4 regions of the Aromatoleum petrolei genome follow, and region 1 is predicted to be linked to each of the others. Evidence: riboswitches for the same ligand, from Rfam matches in the RefSeq annotation. Region 1 holds a riboswitch; each other region holds the start of a gene.
What was found. A riboswitch is a leader RNA that binds a small molecule or an ion and turns the genes downstream of it on or off. The one in region 1 is predicted to bind cobalamin.
Positions count from the first base shown of each region.

Region 1 (7,668 bases):
GGGTGCTGGGTTGCGGACAACGCCACGGTGATCGGGCGCGTGGAAGCCGGGTCCAACGTGAGCGTCTGGTACAACGTCGTGATCCGCGGCGACAATGACCCGATCACGATCGGCGACAACACCAACATCCAGGACGGCTCCGTCCTGCACAACGACGACGGCGTGCCGCTCAAGATCGGCTCCGGCGTCACCGTCGGCCACATGGTCATGCTTCATGGCTGCACGGTCGGCGACGACACGCTCATCGGCATCAACGCGGTCGTCCTCAACCACGCCGTGATCGGCAAGAACTGCATCATCGGCGCCAACGCCCTCATTCCCGAAGGCAAGGTCATCCCCGACCGTTCGCTGGTGGTCGGATCGCCGGGCCGCATCATCCGCGAACTCACCGACGAGGACATCGCCGACCTGCGCCAGAATGCCAAGAACTACGTGCAGAACGCGCGCATGTATGCGGCCGACCTGCGCCACATCACGCCCGACCTGCCGAAGCGCCACGACTGAACCGGGGCTGAAGCCGCCGGCCAGGCGCAGGGGGAACGTCATCCGCGCGCCCCTGCCACCGCCGCCGGCGGGTGACGCGCAAGCCAGATCACCGCGGCGAGGATCACTGCACCGCCGATCACCTGATTGAACTCGATCGCCTCGCCAAGGAAGATTGCCGCAAGCACGAAGGTTACGACCGGCTCCAGTGTTGACAGGCTCGCGGCATCCGCCGCGCCCAGTTTCTGCAGCCCGATGAAGAAGCTGACCATCGCAATGACTGTGGACACGATTGCGATCAGCAGCACCGCCACCCAGCCTGTCACCCCCTGCGGCCAGGTGGCGCCGGCAACCCCGACCAGCCCGCCATACACCGCTGCTGCCGCCATCATGACCACGGTCGCACTCGCCAGTGGCGCCTCCCGGGCCATGACACGATTGCCGACAAGAATGTAGATGGAATAGATCAGGGCTGCGGCCACCCCAAGGATGATCCCCAGCGGCCGTCCGCTCAATTCCCCTCCGATCGTCAGCGCCGTACCCGCCAGGGCAGTCAGCACTGCGACCACGCGCCCTCGCGTGAGACGTTGCCGCAGGAATACCGCGCCCAGGAGCGTCACGAGAATCGGGTAAAGGTATAGCAAGAGGGCAACCAGGCCTGCCGAGGCGAAATTCAAGGCCTCAAAAAAGGCGTACGACTGCGCCACATAGCCGATTCCCCCCATCGCGACGAGAACCGCCGCATTACCTGCGGAAGGCCAGCGGCGCCGGGTCGCCAGCATCACCGCTGACATGAGCACGGCCGAAATGAGGAAGCGCAGGAACAACACCGTCACGACGTCAGCACCGCTGCCGCTCGCAAATCGGGCAAAGATCGCCATCGCACCGAAGGCCGCTGCGGACACGGCCACGTATGCCGCGCCGACCAAGCGCTCGTTCTGCATTCACCCGCTCCGGAAAACCGCGAAGCTTGCCGAAGCCGCGCGACGCGGTCAATCCAGTCGGCCCATGCGCGTATCCGCGACGCTCGCGATGGTCGACGGATCTGTCCGCGCGCGTTATCGGGCTACCCGCTTCGCGCGTGAGAAGCGGCCCATCGCATTCGACTTGCTCTCCGCTCTTCGCCGAACCAGCGTGCGAAACCGCGAAAAACGTAAATCCCCCGCGGTTTTCTCCATGGGCAAATGTAATAATCGGCCATGACGATCCCCGCAATCCGGTCCGACATGACTGACAATGAGGCCTCCCCACTCGCCAGCCTCGTGGCGGGTTGCCGTACCCAGCTGGAACACGACCTGTGCGAATTGTTCGAGGAAATGGGGCCCTCGCTGATCCAGGCGGCGACCGAGAGCGGTAACGCCGGCCGCGACCGCGCCCGGAGCATCGCCGTCGCGTCGCTCATGCAAGACGTTCCAAAGCGTTGGGACAAGGTGACCGCTTCCCTGAAAGCCAATCTCACTTCGCGCGCCGTGCGTGTGGCGCGGTCTGAATTCGATTCGGTCGACCAGGCGAACCTGCGCCTCGTGAGTGCGGCGGAAGAATCTGTCCAGTTTGCAATGCGCGAGGTCCTCGACCGGGTGACCCTCGCCTGCCGCGACGAGACCAAGCCACTCGATCGACGAATCAACTACCTGGTGCTGCGCAGGGTGATTGAACCGGGCGACAAGACGTTCAATGTCGCGGCGCTGTGGTCCTGCATCGAAGCCGCCTGCGCCGAGCTGACGAGCGATACGGGCGCCCTTATCCTGCTGCTGCAACTGGTCGGCGAACAGATGGCCACGGAGATGCCGCAACTCTACCGGGTGGTCAATGAAACCATGATCGAGGCGAACATCCTGCCGTCGCTCAAACGCAGCTATCGCGACACAACCCCGGTCGATGCCAATGAGGTTGCGGAGGAATCGTCGAAATTGGCGAGCACCCTCGAGCGCCTCGTTCAGGCGCGCACAAAGGAAACCGCCACCAGAGACACGCCCAGGCCGGGAACCATCAGCCAGGAATTGTTCAGTTCCCTGAAGACCCTGCAGGCCGGCGCCACGCCGCAAACCCCCGGTACGCACACCAACGTCGTGCGCATGGTGCGCGACAGCGGTGCCGCGCGCAACGTCATGCCGCTCGAGGCCGTGACCCTCGACATCGTCGTCAAGCTGTTCGACCTCATCTTCAGCGACCCGAACGTCGCCGAGGGGATCAAGGCACTGGTCGCCCGCCTGCAGACGCCGGTGCTCCGCGCGGCCATGTTGAACCAGCGCTTCTTCGCCGACCGCGGCCACCCGGCACGGCGCTTTCTCGACAGCATCTCGATCGTCGCCGTGCGCTGGGGAAAGGTCATCAACGCCGAGGATCCGTTCTATCTCAAGCTGTCGGAACTCGTCGACAAGGTGCAAAGCACGTATGACGGCGATATGGCGGTGTTCGATGCCGCCAACGCAGAGCTCGACGCGTTCCTCACCGAGCGCGAGGAACGCGACGAGGAGCAGAACCGCGCCCTCGCCGACGCGGTGCTCGCTCGTGAGGAGGACATGCGCCTCAAGCGCGAAGCCCAGATCCGTGCGCAGCAGCTGGCCGACGCCTGCATCGCCCGCGTGCTGCAGCCGGAGACGCCACCCGAGATCGAGGAGTTCCTCCGCAGCTACTGGCGCGACGTTGTCCAGAACCGGATCTCGCAATCCGGTGAGGAGGGAGCCCCCACTGCCGAGGCCATGCAGGTCGCAACCGATCTGCTGTGGTCGGTCACCCCGAAGCACCTTGCGGAAGAACAGCAGCGGCAGGCCGCCGGGGTGCCGACACTGCTGAGCAGGATCAACGCCGGCTTCGACGAATTCGGAGCCGCAGCAACCGAGCGCAAGGCCTTCTTCGACAGCCTGCTCGACCTGCAACTTGCCGCCATGCGCGCGAAAAAACCCGGGGTGCGCAAGAGTTCCTCGCCCTCACGCACGCGCGGCGGCGGGCCGACCCTTCAGGTCAGCCACGCAACGGACCTCGGCATTCGCGTCCAGGACATCTCGCTACCGAAGAGCGAGGGGCTCGACCGGGAAAACACGCCCGACCGCGCTGACCTTCGCCGGGTACGGCAATTGGTGCGAGGCGACTGGGTGGACTTCACAACCGCGCGGCAAACCCGCCGTGAGCGCCTGACCTGGATCAACCGCAGCCGCACGCTCTTCCTGTTCAGCAACAGCGCCTCGCCCTGTGCGATCTCGATCACCCCGGAAGCGCTCGCGGTGCGCCTCAAGAACGGTACGGCGCAGATCGTGAAGATCGACCGGCCGATCTTCGAGCGTGCCATCCACGGCGCGATCAGGTCGCTCGACCAACGCGCCTGAGCGGGATCGGTTCCACCTTGGCGGAACTCTCGTCGCCATCTCCCGTCCATCTGCAAGCCACTCCACTAGCAGGAACCTGCATGCAACGCGATCCGAGACTCGATGCCCTCTTCAACAACCTGAAGCAAAACCCGCCCAAGCCTGTCGGTCCGCTGCAAAAGGTCGCGGCGATAGCCGCTGCCGTACTCGTGTTCGGCCTGGCATTGACCTTCTCCATCCTGTTCTTTGCCGTCGTCGTCGCAGCAGGAGGGCTGATCTGGGGATATGTTTGGTGGAAGACCCGCAATCTGCGCAAGGCAATGCAGAAAGCGCAGGCGGAAGGTTCGGCCCGGCGCGGCCCGCCGCCGGCCGACAATCTGGTGATTGAAGGGGAAGTGCTGCGCGAAATCCGCGAAGAGGATCGCGACGCCCCACGCCAATGACCTTGGCAGCACCATCTGCCGCTTTGCCTGCTCTGGCGTTCCGCCTCGTGAATCAAGGGCCTGGACGAAAGCGGCAGATTGCAGCCTGTGGCAAGGCGCGAGCCGCAACAATATGGGTGGCGGTTGCGAGGATCCGCAGCGCCGCCACGGATCGCAGGACGCGCTTGCGTGTCCCGAAGAAGGCCGGCATGGGCCGGCCTTTGCTGCATCTGCGCGACCCTGCAAAAGCTCACAGAGAGAGATTGAACACCGTCTCGGTGCCCTCGTCCCAGCCGTCCCACAGATAGTCGTCGGCCTTGCCGTCGGCGATCAGGCGCAGGGAGTAATTGACCTGCTCCTTGTAGAACTCGCAGAAGGCGCCGATCTTCTCCATCCCGCCGTTCATCTCATGCGCCTCGGCCGGGCACGGCGAGCCGCAGAAATGGCGGATCGCGCAGTCGCCACAGGGACTGAACTTGTCCACGTCACGCCCCGTCACCGTCCTGAAGGCGTCGGACGCCAGCGCCGCCTCCACGCCGCCATCGACCAGCAGCGAACCGCCGTTGAAGCGCGGCAGGCCGATGAACTCGCTGCAGGGGTAGAGGCTGCCGTCGGCCGCCAGGGCGAAGAATGCGCGACCACCGCCGCAGGGCGAAATGTCGCACATCAGCCGTCGCGCCGTCGGCGCCAGGATGCCGATCAGGATATTGGCGAAATTGGCCACCACCAGCTTGCGCCCCGTCTCGCGATACAACTCATGGCTGCGGTCGAGCGCGGCAAAGAACGCCTTGGCCATCTCCCCGTCCGCCGGCTTCACCCCCCGCGCCCCGGGCAGCGTGCAGCGCAAGGTGTTGAGCATGCAGGTCGGCACCTCGTTCGCATGGAACAGCTCGACCATCGACGTCAGATAAGGCAGGTTCTCGGTGGTGCAGGTCGTGATGACGCTCCACGAGCCATACCCCTTCAACTTCGCCATCGCGGCCAGCACCTTCTCGTGCACGCTCTTGCCGCCCCAGGTGCGGCGGGTGGCATCGGTAATGTCTGCCACCGGGCCGTCCAGGGAAAGGCCGATGCTCACATTGCGACGGGTCAGGAATTCGACCGCGGCATCGTCGAGCAGGGTGCCGTTGGTCTGTACCCCGAAGGCGAAATCGTCGGCGAATTCGCTGATGGCAGCGAACACGGCAGCCTGGTTCATCAGCGGCTCGGCGCCGTGGAAGATCGCGCGCGGCTTCCTGCCCTCGGGCATGACCGAGCGGAAATACTCCCGCAGCCGCCCCAGGGATGCGACCAGGGTTTCGACCGGCATGTGCTGCCCCGACTTGCGCTGGCTGCCCGGGAGATAGCAATAAGTGCAATTGAGATTGCAGCGCTCGGTCGGATTGAGATAGACGCCGGAAGGCTTCAATTCGAAGCGCAGCGCATGCAGTTCCCGCCCGAAGGCTTCCGCCTGTCCACGATAGGCCTCCAGCAACGGACCATCGGCCAGCGACTCGGCCAGGCGGCTCTTGTCCACCAAAGCCCAGAAGGCGGTCTGGGGGTCGGTCACCGCCGCATAGACTGCGTGGCCGATGTCCACCGGGATCAAGGCGGGGCCCGCCAGGGCCCGGCTCGGGAGGGCGGCCGTCACTTGGCGGCCTTCCTGTCCATCAGCACATAGTGCGACAGGCCGATGCCCTCCGGGTTGCAGCTCTTGCGGACGGCGATGGTCGGAGCGGCGTTCTGCGCCGGGGCTGCCTGTTGGCTTTGGGCTTGCGTTTGAACATTTTGGGTCATGATCCATTCCTCGAGATAGAAAAACAAAAAGGGCTCCGGCTCACGGCACGCTTTGAGCATGCAGTCAGCCGGAGCCCTTGCCTTGGCTCCAGATCGGTTCGACACGTCTTCTGGCTACCGGATCAGCCGGATCGCTGCGCCTTCCCGCCGGGGTTGTCCCCGTCAGTGGCTGGTTTCTTCAACCTGGCAGCGGCCGTCCCCGGATACAGCGGCGGGCCCGCCACGGATTCGCACCGTGTTCCGTTTCGTCGAACCGAAAGGAAGCCGAATTTTTGCCTAGTCGGGCTGCACCGGTCAACAGTCTTCGCGGATGCGATCGAAAGCCCCGATACGCACTGGCCGCGACGGCGGGCCTATTCCATCGAGATCAAGCCTGCCCGATGCCGTAGCGCTTGAGGCGCGCGGCGATCGCCGTGTGCGAGGTGCCCAGGCGTTTCGCGAGCCTGCGCGTCGAGGGAAACTCCAGGTACAGGCGCTGCAACAGCCTGCGCTCGAAATCGGCGACGGCCGACTCGAGCGTGTCCACGCCGATTTCAACGGGCATGTCCGGCGTGCGATCGGACTGCGCGAGCTCCAGGTCGTCGGCGGTGATGATGCTACGTTCCGCCATGGTCACGGCGCGGAAGATGACGTTCTGCAATTGCCGGATGTTGCCCGCCCACGCGTTGGCGAGGAGCGCCGCACAGGCGTCCTGCGCGAGTCGCATCGAAGGGCGACCGGCCTGGGCGCAGGCGCGGGCGAGAAAGAGTTGCGCGAGGGGCAGGATGTCGCCCGGGCGTTCGCGTAGCGCCGGCATGTGGAGGTTCAGGACGTTGAGACGGAAGAGCAGGTCCTGGCGGAAGTGGCCTGCGGCGACCATGTCTTCGAGCGGCCGATGGGTCGCGCTGATGACGCGCACGTCCACTTTCAGCTCGCGGTCGCCGCCCACGCGGCGGAAGCTGCCGTCGTTGAGGAAGCGCAGCAGCTTGGCCTGCAGGTAGGACGACATCTCGCCCACCTCGTCGAGAAACACGGTGCCGCCGTCGGCCAGTTCGAGCAGGCCGGGCTTGCCGCCGCGCAGGGCACCCGTGAACGCCCCCGGGGCGTAGCCGAACAGTTCACTCTCGGCGAGGCTCTCCGGCAGGGCTGCGCAGTTGAGCGCAAAGAAGGGCTGGGTGCTGCGATTGCTGCCCGCGTGGCAGGCATGTGCCAGCAACTCCTTGCCGGTGCCGGTTTCGCCGGTGATCAGCAGGGGCGCGTCGACCAGCGCCATGCGGGCGGCACGTTGCTTGAGCTGCTCGATCTCGGACGAGGTGCCGACGATGGTATCGAAGCCGCCGGCCCCGTAGTTCTGCAGGGCGCTCAGCCGTTCGCCCATGCGGCTCGGCGCGTGCAGCGTCAGCATCGCGCCGGCGGCCCGGCCGCTGCTCTCGTGCAGAGGGAGGGTTTCGAGCATGAAGGACTCGCCGTTCAGCTCGATCTCGCGCACCGGCAGGTGGTAGCCCTCGACGACGAGGCGCTTCCCGAAGTCCGCGTCGCCGAGCAGTTCGGCCATCGACGTCCCGAGCAGGGCCGATTCGCTGAGGCCGCTGGCGGCGACCGCCGCCCCGTTGGCGATGACGACTACCCCGACCGCGTCGATGGCGAAGACGGGATCGGCCTGGGACGCGAGCAAGGCTTCCAGGTAGAGGCGCCGCTGGACG
Region 1 covers NZ_CP059560.1:5,297,427-5,305,094, forward strand. The annotation lists gene ToN1_RS24170 (gamma carbonic anhydrase family protein) at 1-504, shown strand, start outside; gene ToN1_RS24175 (DMT family transporter) at 543-1,427, opposite strand; gene ToN1_RS24180 (DUF1631 family protein) at 1,710-3,809, shown strand; gene ToN1_RS24185 (CPBP family intramembrane glutamic endopeptidase) at 3,890-4,231, shown strand; gene cbpB (peptide-modifying radical SAM enzyme CbpB) at 4,461-5,840, opposite strand; gene cbpA (modified peptide precursor CbpA) at 5,837-6,013, opposite strand; cobalamin riboswitch at 6,070-6,259, opposite strand; gene ToN1_RS24200 (sigma-54-dependent transcriptional regulator) at 6,354-7,668, opposite strand, start outside.

Region 2 (7,668 bases), 2.3 Mb from region 1:
CCGCCCAGATGCGGCGCGACGAGATCCAGTGTGCGGCGCGCGCCGATCATGATGCGGCTGGCGGCCAGCCGTGCGCGGCCGGCGGCGGAGAGCCCCTCCCAGCCGTCGTCGAGGATGCCCAGGATCAGGCAGCGCAGGTCAGACATTCCGATTCCTCCACGGTGATGATGGGCACGCCTTCGAAGTTGCACGCGAGCACGGTCAGCCGGTGCGGGCCGGGATAGCGTTCGCGCAAGGAACGGATCGCGCGCATCGCGAGCGCGCGGTGGAAGGGCACGGTGAGGCCCAGTTCGGCGAGGCTTTCGGCGGCGAAGCGCGCGGTCTCGGCGGCGCGGATCTGCTCGACGACGTCCGGCGGCGCGCCGACCTCGGTCGCCGCCTCCGCGATCAGCGCGCGGTCGATCTCCTCGCGCCAGGCGTGCGTCACCGACAGGCCCTGCGCGATCTTCGTGAGCTTCCCGACCATCGCGCCGACGACGACGCGCTGCATCCCGTGCTTTACCGCGGTCGAGAACGCCGCCTTGACGAAGTCGCCCATCTGCACGAAGCAGGCCTCGTCGAGCTCGGGGAGCTCGCGCATCGCGCACTTCTCGGTGCGCCCGCCGGTGGTGAACACCACCGTCGTCTGGCCCTGGTTCGCGGCGACGTCGACCGCCTGGATCACGCTCGCGCGGAACGCCGCGGTCGAGTAGGGCCGCACGATCCCGGTCGTGCCGAGGATGGAGATGCCGCCGAGGATGCCCAGGCGCGCGTTGAGCGTCTTCTTCGCCATCTCCTCGCCGCCGGGCACCGAGATCGTCACCTCCAGGCTGTCGCCAGCGGCAAGGATCGCGGCGCCGGCGCGTGCGACGTTCTCGCAGATGCTCTTCCGCGGCACCGGGTTGATCGCCGGGCCGCCGACTTCGAGCCCGAGGCCCGGTTTCGTGACCACGCCGACGCCCGGGCCGCCCTTCAGGATCACTTCGCCGCCGCCGTTCGGGATGCGTCGCACGTCGGCGCTCAGGTGCGCCTTGTCGGTCGCGTCCGGATCATCACCCGCGTCCTTGATGCTCACCGCGTGGGCGCAGTCGCCCTCGATGCGGCCCTCGGTGATGCGAAACGTCACGTGCATCGTGTTCGGCAGCACGCACTCGATCTCGGCCGGTACCTCGCCATGCACGAGGCCGAGCGTCGCCGCGGTCGCCGCGGCGGCCGAGTTCGCGCCGGTCGTGAAGCCCGTGCGGTTGCCGCGCTCGCGCTTCGCGTCGCCCTTGCGTACCTTCTCCGGCAAGGCGTGGTCCGCTGCCATGGTTCGCCCCCGCTTAAGCCGTCTGCGCTTGCTGTTCGCGCTGGCGCGCTTCGGCCAGCCCCAGCAGCGCATGGATCGCCGCGACGACCAGCGTCGAGCCGCCCTTGCGGCCGCGGATCACGATCCAGGGCACCTCATCGACTTCCGCCATCAGGTCCTTCGACTCGGCCGCCGACACGAAGCCGACCGGCATGCCGATCACCAGCGCCGGGCGCGCGCCTTCCTCGCGGATCAGGCGCACGACCTCGATCAGCGCGGTCGGCGCGTTGCCGATGCCGACGATCGCGCCGTCCAGCAGCCCCTGGCGGTGCGCCTTGCGCATCGCCTGCACGGCGCGCGTGGTCTCCTCGGCCTTGGCCTGCGCGATCACGTCCGCGTCCGAGATGAACTGGTGCGTGCTCATGCCGAAGTGCGCGAGGCGCGAGGCCGACAGGCCGACGCAGATCATCTCGACGTCGGCGACGATGCGTGTGCCGCCTCTGATGATCGCTGCGAGGCCCGCCGCCACCGCGTCGCCGTGAAAATCGGTCAGGCCGTTGAATTCGAAGTCCGCGTTGGCGTGGATCATGCGGCGCACGACGGGCCACTGGTCCGGCCCGTAGTCGTGGCCGCCCACCTCGGCGTCGATGATGGCGAAGGAGTCGTGCTCGATCGCACGTCCGGCGGCGGTGAGCTGTTCGGTGACGACGTTCGTGTGCATGGTTCAGGCGTGGGAGTGGTGGGTGCAACCGGCGTGCGGTCGGTTGTTGGTCGATGAGTGGTGGGAACAGGCGTGGCCGTGATCGTGGTATAGGTGGTCGTGCCCGGCGTGCGCGTGGTGGCCTGCCGTGTGGCTGTGGTCGTGCAGGTGTTCGGCCTCGGCGGCGAGGCGGTACTTGCAGCCATCGCATTCGAGGAGACTGCCTTCATTGCCGCCGGCATCCGCGACGCGTGCCTCGACCAGCCCGAAAATCCCCGCGTCGAAGCCGAAATGCGTGCCGAGCGCGAAGGCGATTTGCGGGTACTGCGCGCGCAGCCGCGCAAGCTGCGCGTCGATGCGCTCGATCAGCACGCCGGTGAAGAGATACACCGGCACCACCGCGATCTGGGTCATGCCCAGGCGCACCTGGCGCTGCACCGCCGTTTCCAGCCGCGGCCAGGTCACCCCGGTGAAGGCGAGGTCGACGAGCTCGTGGTCGGTATCCTCGAAGATCCAGCGCGCCATCTTTGCGAGCTCGCCGTTCGCGCCCGCATCCGACGAGCCGCGGCCGAGCAGGATCACGCCGGTCGTGCAGGGATCGGGCATGTGCAGTGCGCGCATCAGGCGGTCGAGCTGGTTCATCAGCACCTCGAAGATCTCGCGCCCCACGCCGAGGTGGCGCGTGCAGTCGAAGGCCACGCCCGGATGGCGTCCGCGCGCCGCCTCGATCGCCGCCGGGATCTCCATCTTCACGTGGCCCGCCGCGTTGAGGATGAAGGGGATCACGATCACGCGCTTCGCCCCGCGGGCGGCGCGGTCGAGCCCGGTGTCGAGCAGCACGTCGGCGTACTCGATGAAGCAGGCCTCGATGCGCCACTCCGGGCGGCGCGCGCGCCATTCGGCGGCAAAGCGTTCGATCTCGTCGTTGCCCGCGCGATTGCGCGAGCCGTGGCCCACCAGCAGGATCGTGGTGTCTTGCATCATGCGTTCTCCGTGACGTTGGCCCGGCGGAAGCGGTGACTGAAGGCCGGGTCGTAGAGTTTCGAACGGGCGATCTCCGGCCAGTCGCGTGCGCCCAGGGCGGGGCTGGCGATGATCATGGCCTGCGAGGCGATTCTTTCTGCCTGGCACTTCTTCTTGATGTCGGCGAGCGTGCCGCGCACGATCTTCTCCTCGCCCGGCCAGCTCGCCTTCTGCACGACGAGGATGGGCGCGTCCTCCGGCCAGCCGGCGCGGCGTAGCGCGTCCTGCACCTCGTGCAGCAGCGTGATCGACAGGAAGATGCACAACGTCGTGCGGTGCGCCGCGAGCGCATCGAGCTCCTCGCCCGCCGGCATCGGCGTGCGGCCGGCGACGCGGGTGAGGATCACGGTCTGCGTGACTTCCGGCAGCGTCAGCGTTTCGCCGGCGGCGGCAGCGGAGGCGAGCGCCGAGGACACGCCCGGCACGACCTTCCACCGCACCCCCGCCGCATCGAGCAGCCGCGTCATCTCGATCAACGCTCCGTACAGGCCAGGATCTCCGGTCTGCAGCCGCACGACGGTCTCGCTGCGGGATGCCGCGTCGATCAGCCATGCGCTCATCTCCTCGAGCGTCATGTCCTTCGAGTCGCGGATCGTGCAGCCTTTGGGGGCGTGGAGTGTCGCCGCCTGATCGACGAGCGAGCCGGCGAACAGGATGCCGCCCGCCTGTTCGAGCAGGCGGCGGCCCTTCACGGTGATCAGGTCCGGATCACCCGGACCGGCGCCGACGAACCACACGGTTCCCGGCTGGGACTTGGAATGCATACGGCTCCCCGCGAGTGCATTGAACACGCACCGGGGAAGCGGAAACGAAACTTGAGGCTGGGTCGATGAGACGGCGCGAACGGGCAGAAGCCCGCAGCGGACGCGATCGGATTCCAGTCGGCAAGCCCACACCCCGGGGCACAAACCTTCCAAATCGATCGGGCCGGTCTTCTGGCTCGCCTTCCACCGGATTCCGCCGCCTTCCCGAGCGCAAGGCTCAGTGGCATGTGGCGGATCCGTCAGGCTTACAGCAGCGGGGGCTGCGCCGGACTGGTCGGGGGAGCATGTCCCCGGACGTCACCGGACTTCCCGTTTCACCCCGGCGCGCGGTCGCACGCAGGGGAACCCGGATCGAATTCAGCGCGGAGCATAGGCGATATTCATCCCGCGATGCAAGTGCTGCGACCTCGGGCAGCGACCTCGGACGGAAGCCGCCGCGGCAAGCGCCAGCCAGCCCCGCCTGCCCATGCCGGGGAGTCCGCATCCCCGTGAATACTGCCGGAGTATGCACTCGGCGTTCCCCGCTTCAGCGGATCCGGTTATGCTGGCGGGCATGACACAGATTTCTGCCGATCCCGCCATGATGCAGCCTGCGACAAACGCCTGTGCCGTGCCGTCCTACCTGTCGCGCACCTATCACTGGGCCTATCTGAGCCATCGCACCCTGCCCTGGCTGGACAAGGAATGGGTCGTTTCCGCCATCCTGTGGGGCAACGCCCGGCGCCTGATGCGCGCAGCGGTCGAGGAGTTCGCTCCGGGTCAGCGCCTGTTGCAGGCCGCGTGTGTCTACGGACCGTTCTCGCGCCTGCTCGCCGAGCGTGTCGGCGACACGGGCGCACTCGAAGTCATCGACGTCGCGCCGATCCAGGTTGCGAATGCCCGCCGCAAGCTCGACGGACTCACGCACGCCGAGGTGCGCCAGGGCGACCTGGCGCGGCCCGATTGCCTCGCACCCGAGTCACACGAGGCGGTGTGCTGCTTCTTCCTGCTGCATGAAGTCCCGCCGGTCGAGCGGGCGTGCATCGTGCACAACCTCCTCGGGGCGGTCGAGCCGGGCGGCAAGATCGTGTTCGTCGATTACCATCGCACCCGGCCCTGGCATCCCCTGCGTCCCGTCATGGCGCAGGTCTTCCGCTGGCTCGAGCCTTTCGCCCCTTCGCTACTCGATGTCGACATCACTGCGATTTCGCCGCGGGGCGAGGGGTTCGAATGGAAAAAGACCACCTTGTTCGGTGGTCTCTATCAAAAAGTCGTCGGGGTGCGGCGCGGCTGAGCCGCCCCCGTCGCGGTGACGCTCAGTTGCCGCCGCAATTGCCGGCTTGGTTGCCGCCTCAGTCGCGCCGATTGCCCGGCTTGGCGCTGAAGAGCGCAGCGCGCGGCGCCGGGCTGCGCCCCGAATCCGGACGTGCCGCTGCGCGCGGCGCATCGCCCGTGCGCGGCGCGCGAGTGGCGCCTGCGTCCTGACCGCGCGGCGCACCGTTCCGGTTCGTCTCGCCGTTGTGCGCCGGGCGATTCGCCGGCTTGCCGCCGTTGCCCGCGGGGCCTTGCGCGCCTTGGCGTGCCGGCTGGCGGTTCGCCCCATGTGCCTGCGCCCGCGGCGCGGGACGTTCGGTCTGCGGCTGGCGCGGAGCGCGGCCGTCATTGCGCCGTCCCGACGCCTGGCGCGGATCGCGCGGCGGGCGGTCGTTGTCGCCCGGATCGGGCGCGTGGGTCACGAATTCCGGCACCGTGGCGCGCTCGATGCTGCGCTTGATCAGGCGCTCGATCGACGCCAGATAAGGCCGCTCCTCACTGTCGACGAAGGAGATCGCCTTGCCCGTCGCCCCGGCGCGGCCCGTGCGGCCGATGCGGTGCACGTAGTCTTCCGGCACGTTCGGCAGCTCGAAGTTCACCACCTGCGGCAACTGGTCGATGTCCAGGCCGCGCGCCGCGATGTCCGTCGCCACCAGAACCGGCAATGAGTTGTCCTTGAACTGCGACAGCGCGCGCGTGCGCGCCGCCTGGCTCTTGTTGCCGTGGATCGCCGCGGCCGGAATGCCGTGCTTGCCGAGGTATTCGGCCAGCCGGTTGGCGCCGTGCTTGGTGCGCGTGAACACCAGCACCTGATGCCAGTCGTGTTCCTTCACCAGATGCACGAGCAGGTCGCGTTTCTGCTTCTGCGGCACCGAATACACGGACTGTTCGACCAGTTCGGTGGTGGTGTTGCGGCGAGCGACCTCGACGCAGCCGGGGTTGTTCAGCAGGCCGTTGGCGAGCGAGCGGATCTCGTCCGAGAAGGTCGCCGAGAACAGCAGGTTCTGGCGCTGCTTCGGCAGCAGCGCGAGCACCTTGCGGATGTCGCGGATGAAGCCCATGTCCAGCATGCGGTCGGCCTCGTCGAGGACGAGGATCTCGACCCCGGACAGGTCCACCGTCTTCTGCCCGGCATGGTCCAGCAGACGCCCGGGGGTCGCGACGAGGATGTCGACGCGCTTCTTCAGTGCCGTGATCTGCGGATTGATGTTCACGCCGCCGAACATGACCATCGAGGTCAGCGGCAGGTGCTTGCCGTAGGTCTGCACGGATTCCTCGACCTGTGCCGCGAGTTCGCGCGTCGGGGTCAGGATCAGGCAGCGCGGACGACCGGCCTTGGGGGCGCTGGCGGAGGTGGTGGACAGCCGGTGCAGCAGCGGCAGCGTGAAGCCCGCGGTCTTGCCGGTGCCGGTCTGGGCTGCGGCAAGCAGGTCGCCACCGGCCAGCACCAGCGGAATGGCCTGCGCCTGGATCGGCGTCGGTTGCGTGTAGCCCGATTCGGAAATGGCGCGCAAAAGGGGTTCGGCCAGTCCGAGACTGGCGAAGGAAACTTCGGAAGTGATCAAGAAGGATGCTCCAGCGACGGCCTGTCGCTGCGTTAGAGCGACACCAATCGAGGCGGGCGGGGTTGTGCGACCGGAAATGGTCGCAACGGGGGTGTATCGGAGGGCCTGTGACCGATTGGTCAAGGACACAGGTGTTGCAATTCTACACTTTTTTCCTGCGGCGCAACAATGATCGTGTAAGGCGGATTTCCACGTTCTGCGCTGCTTCTACATTGATTTATATGCAAATTGTTGGCGGACGTATCACTAAGGTGCAATGTTGTGCTTACGTCTTGTTAAGTATATTCCGTGTTTCGATCATGGTTTCTCGGGGTGCCTCGTTCATGGCCGCAGTCCAAAACCGCCTCTCGCGCACTCGCGCACGGCTCGCTCGCCGGCTCGGTCTGCGCGCCACGGCGGGCCTCTCGGCAATGGGGCTGCTCGCCTTCGTGCTGGGCGCCGTCGTGGTGAAGCTGGTCGTCGAAACCTGGTCAGCCCTGGTCGCGGGCAACGTGTTGCTGGCACTGGTTGCGGTCGTCAGCTTCCTGATCGCGACGGCCTTGTGCGTGCTCGTGTGCGGCTGGCTGTTCGCGCCGGTTGCCCGCCCCGACGGCGTGCGCCTGCCGGAGGAACTCGCGGAAGGGCTGTTCCGCCTCATCGAGCGCACCGGCAAGCGCTTTGGCGGAATCCGCATCGACGCGGTGTGGGTGGTCGGCGACATGAATGCAGCGATTCTGCAACGGCCACGTTGGGGCTGGGTCGGCCCGCTCGAAACGCACCTGATGATCGGCCTGCCGCTGGCGCACAGCATCACCCGGCGCCAGTTCGGCGCGATCCTCGCGCACGAATTCGCCCACCTCGCAGCACAGCGCCGCGGGCTGGACGGCTGGTGGGGGCACCTGCGCGCGTGGTGGTTCCGCGCGCTCGACCGCTGCATCGAGGATGCGCCGCGCCTTGGTCGCGCGCTGGACAAGTGGACCGCGGGCGACCTGCGCGCGGCGATGCGCCTGTCGCGCCTGGAGGAGTTCGAGGCCGATGCCGGCGCAGCGCGCGTGGTCGGTGCCCAGCGGGTGGGTG
Region 2 covers NZ_CP059560.1:2,197,576-2,205,243, reverse strand. The annotation lists gene cbiE (precorrin-6y C5,15-methyltransferase (decarboxylating) subunit CbiE) at 1-146, opposite strand, end outside; gene ToN1_RS10085 (cobalt-precorrin-5B (C(1))-methyltransferase) at 125-1,288, opposite strand; gene ToN1_RS10080 (precorrin-8X methylmutase) at 1,302-1,988, opposite strand; gene ToN1_RS10075 (sirohydrochlorin chelatase) at 1,992-2,948, opposite strand; gene cobM (precorrin-4 C(11)-methyltransferase) at 2,948-3,754, opposite strand; cobalamin riboswitch at 3,899-4,120, opposite strand; gene rquA (rhodoquinone biosynthesis methyltransferase RquA) at 4,335-5,027, shown strand; gene ToN1_RS10060 (DEAD/DEAH box helicase) at 5,086-6,612, opposite strand; gene ToN1_RS10055 (M48 family metallopeptidase) at 6,936-7,668, shown strand, end outside.
Region 2: linked by a shared signal. The riboswitch ahead of cobM (precorrin-4 C(11)-methyltransferase) and the one ahead of cbpA (modified peptide precursor CbpA) in region 1 are both predicted to bind cobalamin.

Region 3 (7,668 bases), 1.6 Mb from region 1:
CGGACCTGCGCGGGCGTCGCACGCGGCTCCCGCAGGGGGCCGATCCGACGCCTGAGGCGAAGTGTAAGAACGCGTAACAAAACGGAAATTTCCGCGGACTATACTCCGCCGCCCCCGTTACGCAAAGCCTTGTTGCCTGCAGGGGAATCACCTTCGGCGAGGAGCGCCCGGGCCTGGGCGCGCGTGAGGATGCGCCCTGGTAAGGGGATCAGCCCCGCGACGGCGGCGCGGTAGCGGGCGTAGCGCGCGCCGTGCAGGGCGAGGAGCTTGCGCTCTTCCAACAGCGAGCCAATCCACAGGTAGGCGGTGATGCACAGCGAGGACGTGAGCCGGGCGGCATCCATGTCGCGTGTCCAGAGGATCAGCAGGCCGAGGAAGTACCAGGGATGACGCACGATGCGGTGGAGCGGCGACAGATGCAGGCGGCCTTCCTGGTCTGCTGGCGAATGCGTTCGGGTGCGCCACTGCGCGAGGCCGGAAAAGCTGTCCATGTCGTAATGGCGCGTGGTCCACAGGAAGCCCGCCAGGGCGCCCAGCGCGACGGCGTTCGCAAGCCAGGCGCCGATGCCCGACCATTCCCACAGCAGCGGGCCGCGCAGTGCGAAGGTGAGCCACGCGGGCGGCACGAGCAGCAGGGCCGCGACCGCGTTGAAGGTCAGCCGGTAGGCGTGCGCTGCGGCAGGCCAGCGCCGTGCGACGAATTCCTTCGCCGTGAACGAGGCGAGCAGCGAATGAATCGATCCGTACAGCGCCCATGCTGCGACGAGGGTGGCGAGCTGTGCGGCGGAAGGTGACATGGGCGACCCCGGCGGTGTCTCATGCGGGCGGATCCCGCGGCGACCGGGATGATGTCACGACTGCCCGCTCCGGTCATGGGCCGCCGAGCAGGGCGCAGCGGGGCCCTTTCTGCCTAGAGCGCGCGCTCGATCGCCTCGCGCACTTCGCGCGAATCCGGCTCGACCCGGCTCGGGAACGCGGCGATCACCTTGCCATTGCGGTCCACCACGTACTTGTGGAAATTCCAGCGCGGAGCGCCGGATTGTCGCGCCAGTTCGCGGAACACAGGGTGAGCGCCGTCGCCGCTGACCCCGATCGGCGCGAACATGTCGAAGCTCACCCCGTAATTCACGAAACACACCTGCGCGGCCTCCGCCTCGTTGGCGGCCTCCTGGCGAAAGTCGTTCGAGGCGAAGCCGACGACCTTCAGGCCGCGGTCCTTGTATGTCTTGTGCAGGGCTTCGAGCGCCTTGAACTGTCCCGTGTAGCCGCAGTGGCTGGCGGTGTTGACGAGCAGCAGCGGCTTCCCGCCATAACGCTGGCGCAGGTTGACGACTTCTTCGGAATGCAGCAAGCGCAGGGAGTGATCTAGGTAGGCAAGCCCGTCGGCCTGGCCGGCTGCGGTCGCGCCGAGGGGAAGGAACAGGGCGGCACACGCCACCGGGAGGAATGCGCGGATCATCGTTTTTCTCGCTGTCTGGGGCTGGGGTGTGCGTGTGACCACGACGTCCGGTTCGAGTTCGTCGGGGGCCGGCGCAGAAGATGCCACCTGCAAGCCCGACTACCCCTTTCGTCGAGTGTTACAAGACGTTTCCGGGCATAATTGCACCCCGGCGAAATAACCAAGCGGGGGAGCCGCGTACCCCCGAAATCCGAATGAATCTGAATCGTAAGATGACCCTGCTGTTCGGCGGCATCGCGGTTGGCACGCTGGTGATGCTGATCCTGATCAGCCTGTATGCCTTCCGCAGCTATTCCATCGCCTCGTCGACCGCGCACGTGCGCACGGCCGCGGAAGTCGTCCGCGTCCATCTGACCGAGGCGATGATCCAGGGCGTCATCGACAAGCGCGAGCAGTTCCTCAACCGTCTGGTCGAGGTCCAGGGTCTGCGCACCGCGCGGGTCGTGCGCTCCTTGCATGTGAATGAGCAGTTCGGCGCCGGCATGAACCGCGAAATGAATGCCGACGAAATCGAAAAGCTCGTGCTTGCGGACGGTCAGCCCCGTTACGAGATTCGCGACGAAGCAGGCGACTCGGTATTCCGCGGCACCATTCCGTTCGCCGCCTCTTCGAGAGGTACGCCCAACTGCCTGCAGTGCCACAAGGTCAGCGAGGGCACCGTGCTCGGCGCGGTGACCATGGAGCTGTCGCTCTCCGAACTCAAGGCGAAGGCGCTCACGACCGTGACCTGGATCAGCATCACGATGGCCGTTTTCGCGGCCCTCTCCATCGTGCTTGCGCGGCGCCTGATCCTTCCCGTGGGCTCGACCGCGCAGGCCGTTGAGCGCGCGGTGCAGCGCGCCTTGAAGGGCGACTTCAAGGGGCGCGTGGAGAAGCGCACCGATGACGAGATCGGCCAGATCGCAAGCGAAACCAACAACCTGCTCACCTTCCTCGATGACGGCCTGGCGCGCATCAGCCAGCGCGTGGTGCAGCTCACCGGGCGCACCCTGAGGCAGGACGACAACCAGCTCGAGGTCGCGATCGACATGGTCAATGGCCTGGCCGACGCCTCCAGCTTCAAGCAGGCGATCGAGGAGGACGAGACCAAGTCCGAAATTTTCGACCGCTTCGGGCGCGTGCTGACCGACCAGTTCGGCGTGCGCGAATTCTCCATCTACGAGACGTCCGGGCCGAAGCAGCTGGAACCCTTCATGGTCGATGGCGTGCAGGGCAGTCCGTGCCGCTGGTGCGATCCGCAGATCCTCGTGCGCAGCGACATGTGCCGCGCCAAGCGCTCCGGCCACGCCGTCGACGGGCTCACCCAGCCGGGCATCTGCTACGCGTTCAAGCAGCCCGAGGAAGCGGGCGAGATGCGGCGCCACTATTGCGTACCCATCATGCAGTCCGGCTCGGTGGGCAGCATCGTCCAGATCGTGGTGCGCGAATCCGAGGCCGCGCGTTTCCACGCCCAGGTGCCGTACGTGAACGTCTACGTGCGCGAGATGGCGCCCGTGCTGGAGGCCAAGCGCCTGACGGAGACGCTGCGCGAGTCGTCGCTGCGCGACGCGATGACCGGCCTGAACAATCGCCGCTTCCTCGAGGAATACGTCGACACCCTGGTCGCCACGGCACGCCGGCGCAAGACCGAACTGGCCATTCTGGTGCTGGACATCGACTACTTCAAGATGGTCAACGACACCTACGGCCACGACGCCGGCGACGCCGTGCTCAAGTCGATGGCCGCCGTGTTGAGGACATCGGTGCGGGCATCCGACATGGTCATCCGCTTCGGCGGCGAGGAGTTCCTGATCGTCCTGCAGGAAACCGAGGCCGACAATGCGCTGCGTGTCGCCGAAAATATTCGCGCCACGGTCGAGGAACTGAAGATCCAGGTCGGCGGAGCGATTCTGAAGAAGACGATCTCGATCGGCCTCGCGATGTTCCCCGAAGACAGTGAAACCTTCTGGCAGTCCGTGAAATTCGCCGACGTGGCCCTCTATCGCGCGAAGGAGGAAGGGCGTAACCGCGTCGTGCGCTTCAGGCCCGAGATGTGGGAAGGTCACGCCGACTCGTACTGAGCGGCGGCCTGTGCAAGTTTCGCAGGAGGCGTGCCGCGATGCGGCCGGGCGCCTGCCGGCAGGGCGTGATCAGCCGCCCTTTTGCCAGATGGCGACCAGGGCGTCGCGGTGCGCCGCGAGCTCACCCAGCGCCACCTCGATCACCGGGCCGCTCAGCGTGTGTCCGGCACAGGCGCCGCGCAGGCGGACTTCCGAGCCCTGGATTGCCACCACCAGCCCGTCCTGGTTGGCCTGCAAGCGGCTCTGGCGGTCCTGCTCGCTGACCAGCACGCTGCCGTTGGTGAGGTTCAGCCGTGCCGCGAGGGCAGCGTCCTTGCCCGAACTCAGGCGCCCCCCGACCACGCAGGGCACCATGCGGAATTCGCCCGCGAGCGCGAGGGCATGGCGGCGCAGGAAGCGTCCGCGCTCGGCGTCGGCGAGGGGCACGCGCCCGGCCGAGCGACGCGCGAGCTGATCGAGTTCGTCGTCGGTGAGATGCGGGCCGGCGGCGACGAGCTCCGCGCGCGGAACCGACGCGGCTGCGGTGTTCAGCACGTCGAGGTGATGGTGGTGCGAAACTACCGCGACCCCCGCCTTCGCGAGCTGCTTTGCCGTCACCGTCGGCATCCCCTGCAGCACCATCGCGCCCAACAGCTCCTGCACGGCCTTGCACAGTTTTTCGTGACTGGCCTCAACGAAAGCGGCGGGGGCCTCGAGTTCGAACTCGAAGCTGACGCTGAGCTTGAGGTTGGGCTTGGACATGGGCTGCGCTGGCGGGCACCGCGCCTGCAGGCGCGGGCCCGCTCAGGGCTCAGCGGACGATTTGGGTGAGCTCGCCGGACTTGTAGCGCGCGGCGATCTTTTCCAGCGACATGGGCTTGATGCGGCTCGCCTGGCCGGCGCAGCCGAAGGCCTCGAAACGCGCCTTGCACACCAGTTTGGCGGCTTCGCGGGCGGGCTTCAGGAACTCGCGCGGATCGAACTTCGACGGGTTCTCGAACAGGAACTTGCGCACTGCACCGGTCATTGCGAGGCGGATGTCGGTGTCGATGTTGATCTTGCGCACGCCGAACTTGATCGCGGTCTGGATCTCCTCGACCGGCACGCCGTAGGTTTCCTTCATGTCGCCGCCGTACTGGCGGATGACCTCGAGCAGCTCCTGCGGCACGCTGGAGGAGCCGTGCATCACCAGGTGGGTGTTCGGCAGGCGCGCGTGGATCGCCTTGATGCGGTCGATCGCGAGGATGTCGCCGGTGGGCTTGCGCGTGAACTTGTAGGCGCCGTGGCTCGTGCCGATCGCGATCGCCAGCGCGTCGCAGTCGGTCTGCTTGACGAAGTCGGCGGCCTGGTCGGGGTCGGTCAGCAGCATCGAGTGGTCCAACGTGCCTTCCGCGCCAACGCCATCCTCTTCACCGGCCTGGCCGGTCTCGAGCGAGCCGAGGCAGCCCAGTTCGGCTTCCACGGTCACGCCGATGGCGTGCGAGAACTTCACCACCTCGCGGCTCACCGCAACGTTGTAGTCATAGGAGGACGGCGTCTTGCCGTCTTCCATCAGCGAGCCATCCATCATTACGCTGGAGAAGCCCGAGCGGATCGCGCCCATGCAGATCGCCGGCGACTGGCCGTGGTCCTGGTGCATCACGACCGGGATCTGCGGATAGGCCTCGACGGCGGCGTCGATCAGGTGGCGCAGAAAGGCTTCGCCGGCGTATTTGCGTGCGCCGGCCGACGCCTGCATGATCACGGGGCTGTCCGCTTCGGCCGCGGCTTCCATGATCGCCTGGACCTGCTCGAGGTTGTTGACGTTGAACGCCGGTAAACCGTAGCCGTTTTCGGCGGCATGATCGAGCAGCTGGCGCATGGAAACGAGGGGCATTGTCCTTCTCCGGTATCAAGTGCGGGCACGCAAAACGTGCGGGGTTGCGAATTGGCTCGCATTCTAGCGTTTGTTGGGCGGCGGTGGGTCCGGCGAAGGAAACGGCATGCAACTACCCGCCGCCGCGCCGCCACGTCAGAGCGGTGGCAGCCCCCGGGCCGCGAGCGCCTGGGCTGCGCGCAGCTCTTCGCGCAGCGACTCGGCGTCCGCGTGCTCGCCGCCCCAGCCGTCGAAATGCACCAGCTCGTCGAGCGGCAGGCGCTGACGCCAGCCGGCCGTCTGCAGTTCAGGCTGATCGAAAAAGTGACTGACGTGGCCGATGCACAGGTAGGCGACCGGCATGACGCGCTCGGGCAGCGACAGGATCTCGCGGATCGCCGACTGACGGAAGATGCTCACCCAGCCGACGCCCAGTCCTTCTGCGCGGGCGGCGAGCCACAGGTTCTGCACTGCGCACACCGAGCTGTAGATATCCATCGCCTTGATGTGCGTGCGGCCGATCACGACGGGGCCGGCGCGGTCGCGGTCGCAGGTGATGCAGAGGTTGATCGGCGCTTCGAGGATGCCCTGCAGGCGCAGGCCGGAATACACTTCGCGCTGCTGGCCCTCGAACATCTGCGCCGCCTCGGCGTTGGCAAGCGTGAAGGCGTCGTGCACGCGCTGCTTCACGGCCTGGTCGCGGACAAGGACGAAGCTCCACGGCTGCATGAAGCCGACCGACGGGGCGAAGTGTGCGGCGGTGAGGATGCGGGCAAGCATGTCGTCGGCGACCGGCTCGGGCAGGAACTGTCCGCGCACGTCGCGCCGCGCGAGGATGTTGCGATACACGGCGGCGCGCTCGGCGTCGTCGAACTGGTGGTGGGCCTGGTGGCCGGGCGTGGCGGTCTTCATCGATTCCCCTTCTGAAGCGCAGTGGGCGGCGAACGGACCAGTCCGCCGCTGTTCTGCCTCCCGGCCGGTCTTCTGACTCGGGTTCGTCCCGCGCCGCGCCTTCCCGACCCGCGGGTCAGTGGCATCGTGCGGCGGCGGTCCCCCTCACAGCGTTGGGCACGTCGCGGAATCGCGGCGCTGCAGGCAGCACCGCTTCACCGCATTCCCGATTCTCCCGCGGATCGCGGGCACCGGGAGGCGTCATCGAAAACCTATCAGTCTAGCAGTCGCGGCGCGAGCGCTGCACGCTCATTGTTCGTTCAGGTGCGGGGCGGGGTGCTCGCCGACGCGCACGATCTTCAGCGTGTTCGTGCCGCCGGAGGCGCCGATCGGTTCACCGATCGTCAGCACGATCAGGTCGCCGTGCTCGACGACCCCCTGGTCGAGCAGGATCTGTTCGGCTTCCCACAGCAGCAGGTCGCGATCCTGGTGCGTCTGCGACATCAGCAGCGGGAACACCTCTCGGTACAGCGTCATCTGGTTGCGCGCGGGCAGTTCGGGCGTCAACGCGTAGATCGGCACGCCGCTGTTTAGGCGGCTCATCCACAGTGCGGTCGAGCCGGTCTGCGTGAGCGAGGCGATCGCCTTGACCTTCAGGTGCCAGGCGGTCCAGATCGCCGCCATCGCGATCGACTGGTCGATACGCGTGAACACGCGGTCGAGCACCTCACGGTCGAGCGTGACCTCGGCGGACTTCTCTGCCTCGAGGCACACGCGGCTCATTGCCTCGACGACATCGACCGGATACTTGCCCGACGCGGTTTCCGCCGACAGCATCACGGCGTCGGTGCCGTCCAGCACCGCATTGGCGACGTCCGACACTTCCGCGCGCGTCGGCACGGGGCTGCCGATCATCGATTCCATCATCTGCGTGGCGGTGATGGTCAGCTTGTTGCGGTCGCGTGCGGCGCGGATCATCTTCTTCTGCAGCGCCGGGACCGCCGCGTCGCCCACCTCGACCGCGAGGTCGCCACGGGCGACCATGATGCCGTCGGAGGCGTCGAGGATCTCGTCGAGGTTGGCGACCGCCTCGGTGCGCTCGATCTTTGCGATCAGCAGGGCTTCGCTGCCGGCGGCGCGCAGGAGTTGCTGCGCCATGTACATGTCGGCGGCGCTCTTGGGGAAGGAAACGGCCACGAAGTCCACGCCGATCAGGGCGGCGGTCTTGATGTCGTCCATGTCCTTCGCGGTCAGCGCGGGTGCGGTGAGGCCACCGCCCTGGCGGTTGATGCCCTTGTTGTTGGACAGTTCGCCGCCGACCCTCACCGTGGTGTGAATCTCGGCACCGATGACGCGATTGACCACCAGCTTGATGCGTCCGTCGTCGAGCAGCAGGACGTCGCCCGTCTTCACGTCCCTGGGCA
Region 3 covers NZ_CP059560.1:3,746,534-3,754,201, forward strand. The annotation lists gene ToN1_RS17005 (methyltransferase family protein) at 99-797, opposite strand; gene ToN1_RS17010 (glutathione peroxidase) at 911-1,459, opposite strand; gene ToN1_RS17015 (diguanylate cyclase) at 1,654-3,519, shown strand; gene ToN1_RS17020 (hypothetical protein) at 3,589-4,260, opposite strand; gene fba (class II fructose-bisphosphate aldolase) at 4,310-5,374, opposite strand; gene bluB (5,6-dimethylbenzimidazole synthase) at 5,510-6,265, opposite strand; cobalamin riboswitch at 6,311-6,515, opposite strand; gene pyk (pyruvate kinase) at 6,554-7,668, opposite strand, start outside.
Region 3: linked by a shared signal. The riboswitch ahead of bluB (5,6-dimethylbenzimidazole synthase) and the one ahead of cbpA (modified peptide precursor CbpA) in region 1 are both predicted to bind cobalamin.

Region 4 (7,668 bases), 2.0 Mb from region 1:
AATTGAGCGGGTGATCCGGCATCAGGTCGCCGACGTTGCCTCGAACCCGCGCGCGGCGGGGTGTGTTTCGGGCCTCGTTGGCGCGTGGCGGACGCCTCGGGACGAATCACACTCCGCCGCGCGCAGCGCTTTCCTGTGCACAAGGCTTCGCGAAGTTAACAGCTCCGTCCTTCAGAACTCCAGGCCCGGCATCGCCTTCACCCCGGCAGCGAAGGCGTGCTTGACGAGCCCCATGTCGGTCACGGTATCGGCCGCTTCGACGAGCTCCGGCGGCGCCGCACGGCCGGTCACGATCACGTGCTGGTGCGCGGGCCGTGCGAGCAGGTCGGCAATGACGGCGCCCACTTCAAGATAGCGGTACTTCAGTGCGATGTTCAACTCGTCGAGCACCACCAGCCCGATCGCGGGGTCGCGCAGCAGTGCGCGCGCCTGTTCCCACGCGGCCTCGGCGCTCGCCACGTCGCGCGTGCGGTCCTGCGTGTCCCAGGTGAAGCCCTCGCCCATCACGTGCCACACGACACTTGGCTGGCGGCGGAAGAAGGCCTCCTCGCCGGTGTCCGAACGCCCCTTGATGAACTGCACGACGCCGACCTGCATGCCGTGGCCGAGCGCACGTGCGACGACGCCGAAGGCGGCGCTCGATTTGCCCTTGCCGTTGCCGGTATTGACCAGCAGCACGCCGCGCTCGGTCTGCGCGGCGGCGATCTTTTCCTCCACCACCGCTTTCTTGCGCTGCATGCGCTCGGCGTGACGGATGTTCTTCTCGTTGTCCTGTTCGTTCATGCTCAATCCGGGATAAAGAGGATCCGCTCGCCCACGTCGAGGCGACGGATCGGGTGGTCGAAGGCGCGACTGAGGTGGTCCGCCTGCAGGACCTCCTCGCGCGCACCGGCAAGCACGCCGCCCTTGCCGTCAAGCAGGATCACGTGGTCGGCGAAGCGCGTCGCGAGATTGATGTCGTGCAGCACCATGACCACACCGCACCCCTCGCGCTTGAGGCGCGCAAACAGCTCCAGCACGGCGATCTGGTAATGCAGATCGAGGTGGTTGGTCGGCTCGTCGAGCAGGAAGAGCCGCGGCGCCTGCGTCAGCAGCGTTGCGATCGACACGCGCTGACGCTCGCCGCCGGACAGGCTGAGAACGTCCCGCCCGGCGAATTCGGCGAGACCCACTTCGGCCAGCGCCGCCTGTGCGATGGCGATGTCGGCGGCGGTCTCCCAGCCCCAGCGGCCGAGATGCGGATGACGGCCGATCAGTGCCGTCTGCAGCACCGAGGCGGAAAAGTGGTCCGGCTGCTGCTGCGCGAGCAGGCCGCGCAAACGCGCCGCCACGAGGCTGTCCCAGTCCGCGTAGGAGCGTCCGCCGAGGCGCACGCTGCCCACCGTCGGCGCGCGCAGGCCGGCAAGGGTGTGCAGCAGCGTGGTCTTGCCGGCCCCGTTGGGCCCGAGCAGCACCAGACACTCCCCCGCGGCAAGCCGCAGGCTGAACTCGCAGCACAGCCAGCGCTCGCCGACCTGCAGCGCGAGGCGCTCGGCCTCGAGCAGGACGGACGAATCGCCGATGCGCGTCATCGCGAACTCCGCGACAGCAGGAAGAGGAACACCGGCACGCCGATCAGCGCGGTGAGCACGCCGACGGGCAGCTGCACGGGCGCGATGACGGTGCGAGCGGCCGTGTCGGCGAGCGTGAGCAGCGTGCCACCTGCGAGCAGCGCCGCCGGCAGCAGCAGGCGCTGGTCGTTGCCGATGGCGAAGCGCACCAGATGCGGCACGATCAGGCCGACGAAACCCACGGAACCGACCAGCGTCACGGCTGCCGCGGTGAGCAGCGACGCGAGCACGTAGAGCAGGTAACGCAGCCGCCGCACACGCACGCCCAGTGCCGAGGCCGTTGTCTCGCCGCGTGCGAGCACGTTGAGGTCGCGCGCGACCGGTAGCACCGCGACGAGCCCGGCGACGAGCACCGCCAGTGCCGGCCACGGCCGGCTCGCGCCGCTGGCGTCGCCCATCAGCCAGAACAGCATCGACTGCAGGCGCGTGTCCGTCGCCAGCGACAGCATCAGGGTCACCGCCGCGCCGCAGCCGGCCGCGACGATGACGCCCGTGAGCAGCAGCCGTGTCTGCGTCCACGAGCCATCGCCGTGCGCGAGCCCGAACACCACCAGCATCGCCGCCAGCGCGCCGCCGAAGGCCGCCCCGTCGACGACCCAGGACGACGCACCGACCAGCATCGCCGCCAGCGCCCCGACCGCGGCGCCACCGGAGACGCCCAGCACGTAGGGATCGGCCAGCGGATTGCGCAGCAGCACCTGCATCAGCGCGCCGGCCAGCGCCAGCAGCCCGCCGCACACGAACACGGCCACCGCACGCGGCAGGCGCAGCTCGCGCACGACGTCGGCGGCCATGCCTTCGGCGCCACGGAACAGCGCGCCGAAGACGTCGGCCAGACCGATGGGCAGATCACCGGCGGACAGCGCCCACGCCAGCGCGCACACGCCCGCGAGCGTCAGCCCCGCGATCACGAAGCCTGGTGATGTGCGTCCCGGCATGGGTCTCCTGTCATCCGCTCACGACGGCCGCGCGCCCTCACTTGGGCGCGTAGCGCACGCCCACGAAGACGTTGGCGCCCGGCGTGTTGTAATCCTTGATCAGTTCGTACTTCTTGTCGAACAGGTTGTTGATGCGTCCCTCGAGCGACCACGCACGATCGATCGCATAGCGGGCGAACAGATTCACGATGCCGTAGCCGTCGAGGCGGTCGCGCTCGCCGTTGCTGCTGTAGCGCGCGCCGCTTGCAACGAGCTCGCCGCCGGCGAGCAGTTGCCCCATCGAACGGCTCAAACGGAAGCTCGCCGTACGATCGGCGCGACGCTGCAGATGATCCCCCGTATCCTCGTCGCGCGCCTTCAGGAAGTCGATGTTCGCCGAAGCGTGCCAGGCCCCGATGTCCGCACGGCCGCTGAGGCTGACACCCTCGAGTTTCGCCGATGCCACATTGGACGGCATCAACAGCGATACGTCGGGAGCCGGGAACGTCGACTGCCAGTCGATGAGGTTGCGCACCTTGTTGTTGAAGTAGGTCACCGACGCCGCGGCGTTCGTTCCTTCCCAATGCAGCGCGAGTTCGCGATTGCGCCCTTCCTCCGGCTTGACGTCGGGATTGCCGCGGGTGAGGAACGTCATGTCGAAACCGCAGATCGCGGTGGTACAGACGAAGACGTCCTCCGGCCAGTAGAGGTCGTTGAACGTCGGCGCGGCGAACGAGGTGCCATAGGACGCATGGACACGCCACTGGTCGCTCAGCTGGTAGCCGTAGGCGAGCGAGCCGGTGGTCTTGTCCTCGAAGCGCGAATTGTCGTCGTGGCGCAGGTTGGCCTGCAGGCGGCTGCGACCGAAGCTGCCTTGCCAACCCGCCAGCACCGAGCCGACCGAACGGCTGTCGACTGCGATCGGCTGGCCGGTATCGACGTGCTGTTCGAGATACTCGTAGCCGAGCATGACGCGCCCGACGGGCAGGCGGAAAGTGTTCTGCCAGATCACTTGGTCCTGCTCGGTCGTGAAGTGCGCCTCGGGCGAGAACTCGGAGAAACGGTCGCGGCCGTCATCGATCGAACGGCCGACACTCAGCGACGAGTCCCAGATGTCCGTGATGCGGTTCTGGCTGTACAGTTTCAGCGTCGACACGACACTGTCGCTGCGGACGTTCGCAGGCAGCGGCGAAAACTGGTTGTCGTACCAGGCGCGCTGATCGCTATGCAGCACGGACATTCCGACTTCGTGCCCTGCGGCGGGGCGGAACGCGAGGCTACCGGCGAAATTCGTTTCGCGATGACCGTCCTTGTCCGGGTCCGCGACGGCCTTGCGACGCGCGCTGTAGCCTTCGGACTCCGAATAGCCGCCCGAGAGGCTATAGGACCAGCGCTGGTCGGCGCCCGACACGCCGACATTGGCTTCACGGCGTCCGTAGCTGCCTGCGCCGGCGAAGGCGTCGACGCGCGGCCCGCCCGTCTCGCCACGTCGCGTGAAGACCTGGATCACGCCGCCGACCGCGTCACTGCCGTACAGCGCGCTAGCCGGTCCGCGCAGGATCTCGATGCGCTCGATCTGGGACAGCGGGATGTTCTGCGGGGTCGGCTCGCCAAGGGTCGCCGAGCCCGTACGCATGCCATCGACGAGAATCAGCGTGTGGCTCGCCGCACCGCCGCGCAGATAGATGCCCGTCGTGGTCCCCGGGCCGCCCGCCTGCGAGAACTGAACGCTCGCCTGCGCCGCCAGGAATTCGGCCAATGTGGCCTGGCCGGCGAGTTCGATGTCCTCGCGTTCGATGACCGTGAGATCGCTGAGCAGTTCGTTGATCGGGGTCGGCATGCGCGTCGCGGTCACAACGACGGGGTCACCGGTCTTCTCGTTGGCGGCGAGTGCGCCCGAGGTAAACGGCAACGCGGCAGCCACCGCGACGGCGATGGCGGACAGGCGGATGTTCATTATTGGGATTCTCCCTGCGCCGGCAGTCGCGTCCCCGCAATGCCGGTCATCTTCACAATGGAAGCGCCGCCCGGGGAAACCACACGTCGAGTCGCTGCAATGCACGCCCGTCACCGCATCCCCGCGGCACTTCCGCCTTCTCGTGTCCGGGCCGGTATCCGGGCTCGTGGGCTGGACGGTGCTCCATGGCGGAGCCCGCTCCGAGCGCATCGCCTTCCCGGACTCTCGTCCAGTGGCGGTTGGATGCGCCTTGCGTCCACTTACCGTTGCGGGGGCAGCACAGGCATTGCGAGGGAGGCTCGGGGAGCCGTTCGCGCACCTGTTTCCCGTTTAACCCTCGGGCGGGAGTCGCCGTCGGGCACCTGTAACACGTCGCACCCGAAAACGGGCGCGGGGCGGATAATAGCGCGTTCCGCAATTTTGCGCAGCGCAGAAAAAGCGCGCAATTCCAAAGACATGTCCGCTCACCTCATTCTCGGTGGCGCGCGCTCGGGCAAGAGCCGCCACGCCGAAAGCCTCGCCACCGCAAGCGGCCTGCCGGTCACCGTGATCGCCACCGCCGAAGCCCTCGACGACGAGATGACGGCCCGCATCCGCCGCCACCAGGAAGACCGCCCGGCCGGCTGGCGCACGGTCGAGTCACCGATCATGCTCGCGGCAACGCTGGCGCGCGAAGCCGGCGAAGGCCGCTGCGTGATCGTCGACTGCCTGACGCTGTGGCTCTCCAACCTGCTGGCAGGCGCCGACATCCCGACCGGCACCGACCTGCCGCCGGTGCTCGAAGCGGAACGTGCAGCGCTGCTCGAGATTCTGCCGACACTGCGCGGCGAGGTGCTGCTCGTCGCCAACGAGGTCGGCCTGGGCCTCGTCCCGGACACCCCTCTCGGGCGCGTGTTCCGCGACGAGGCGGGCCGCCTGAACCAGATGACCGCTACCGCCTGCGCGCGCGTCACCTTCGTCGCCGCGGGCCTGCCGCTGACACTCAAGGGCGGCGCCTGAGGGAAAACCGCAACACTGCGACCTGGCGCTACCCATGCCGGGGTGGATTTCTTGTACGCTGAGCGCGTTTGCCTCCTAGAATTGCAGGCTCGTAACAAGATCTGATCGACAGGGCAGTCATGGACGTTGTCGCGCAACCGACTGGCGGGATGATCGAACGCCGCACGGCGTTCGATGCCGCACGCCTGCGCCTCGCCCTGCTGATCCCGCTGAGCCTTCCCGTCGCGGCCTTTGCGCAGGCCGATGCCCAACCGGAGGCCGAGAAGCTCCTGGCGAACCTGCTGGCCACGATCTTCTACGTCGGCTTTGCAGCCGCCCTGCTGCTCAACAAGCTGCTCCAATTCCTCGCCAACCGCGACCGCAGTTACATCATTTACGCAGGATTCGCATTCGGCACCGGCCTCAGCCTGCTTGCCGTCGGCCTGCTCCACGGCTTTTCGCCCGGAGGAACGGACGGTGGCTGGGCCAAGACCGCAGAGCCCTTGGGCCTGGCCCTCGCCGGCGTGTCGGCAGCCCTGTTAAATCGAGAATACCTGCGCACCGCGACCCTTTCGCCGCGCCTCGACCTTGCACTCAAGGTCTTCACGGCACTGTTCGGCGTCGCGCTGGCAGGCGCCTTCGTGCTGCCAGGCGATTACGCGAACACGTTGATCGCCGGCATCAGCCCGGCCTTCGCACTGCTGGCGATCGCGTGCGCGGCGCATGGCCGTCAGCAGAAACTGCCGGGAGCGCGGCTTCTCATTGCCGGCTGGACCGCCATGCTCGTCGGCGCGGCGCTCTTCCTCGCCACCCACACGGGGGTGCTGCGCGCGGAAGGGTTGCCGGTTCACGCGATCCAGCTTGCATGGACGTTCGGCGTGCTGACGATGTCGCTCGCGCTGGCCGAACGCACCGGCTCGAACTGGCGCGAGCGCGCCGCCCGACACGCCGACGAGGTCGCCAGCCTGGAGCATTCGATCGAAACCTTGCAGGCATCGGAGCAGTTCCTCACCCAGGGCATGGCGCAACGCAGCCACGAGATCGAATCCCTCGCCCTTCGCCTGCAGGAGAGCGAGCAGCGCTTCCAGGAACTGTCGCATCACGATCCGCTCACCGGCCTGGCCAACCAGCTCCTGCTCACCGACCGCATCGACCAAGGCATCATCCGCGCCAAGCGTCACAACACCCGCATCGGCGTCGTGATGCTCGACCTCGATGAGTTCAGCTCGATCAACGACAGCTACGGGCAGCACGTCGGCGACGAGATCCTCAAGATCGTCGCGCAGCGCCTGCGCAGCATCGTGCGCGAACAGGACACCGTGGCACGCCCGGAGAACGACCAGTTCGTGATCGCGCTCGAGGAGGTGTTCGACATGGACGACCTGCAGCGCGTCGCGAACGCCGTCACCACGGTGGCGGGAGAGGCGATCCAGATTGACGGGCAGACGTTCATGCTCGATGTTTCGATGGGCTGCGCGATCTCGAGCAATGAAGGCGCCAACGCCCTCACCCTGCTCAAGCAGGCAAGCAAGCTCATGCGCCGCGCCAAGGAAGGCAAGCGCCTCAACCGCCAGCACGGCACCGCCCGCAGCATCGCCCAGGCGTGAGGCTCGCGGCGCGGGCCGCGTGCCACCGCGGCACAGGCTGCGTGCTACCATCGCAGCCCTTTCAGGGCACATGCATACCGCCACCATGACATTTCAGATCTGCGCGCCCGACCGCGCGCTCGCGGCCGATCTCCAGCACCGCATCGACAACAAGACCAAGCCGCTGGGCGCCCTGGGCCGCCTGGAGCCGCTGGCGCTGCAGCTGGGGCTCATCCAGCAGACCCTCAGCCCGGAACTGCGCCAGCCGCACATCATGGTCTTCGCCGGCGACCACGGCGCGGCGCGCGCAGGGATTTCGGCCTTCCCGCAGGACGTCACCTGGCAGATGGTCGAGAACTTCCTCGCCGGCGGCGCGGCGATCAACGTGTTCAGCCGCCAGATGGGGCTGGGGCTCACCGTCATCGATTGCGGGGTGAACCACGAATTCGGCCAGCGACCGGGCCTCATCAACGCCAAGCTCGGCCCCGGCACGGCAAACTACCTCGACGCGCCGGCGATGAGCGCCGAGCAGGCGGATGCCGCGCTCGCCCGCGGCCGCGAACTCGCCCACACGCTCGCCGCCAACGGCTGCAACGTGGTCGGCTTCGGTGAAATGGGCA
Region 4 covers NZ_CP059560.1:3,302,360-3,310,027, reverse strand. The annotation lists gene cobO (cob(I)yrinic acid a,c-diamide adenosyltransferase) at 172-783, opposite strand; gene ToN1_RS15085 (ABC transporter ATP-binding protein) at 786-1,571, opposite strand; gene ToN1_RS15080 (FecCD family ABC transporter permease) at 1,568-2,548, opposite strand; gene ToN1_RS15075 (TonB-dependent receptor domain-containing protein) at 2,586-4,484, opposite strand; cobalamin riboswitch at 4,619-4,855, opposite strand; gene cobU (bifunctional adenosylcobinamide kinase/adenosylcobinamide-phosphate guanylyltransferase) at 4,941-5,483, shown strand; gene ToN1_RS15065 (diguanylate cyclase) at 5,633-7,069, shown strand; gene cobT (nicotinate-nucleotide--dimethylbenzimidazole phosphoribosyltransferase) at 7,155-7,668, shown strand, end outside.
Region 4: linked by a shared signal. The riboswitch ahead of ToN1_RS15075 (TonB-dependent receptor domain-containing protein) and the one ahead of cbpA (modified peptide precursor CbpA) in region 1 are both predicted to bind cobalamin.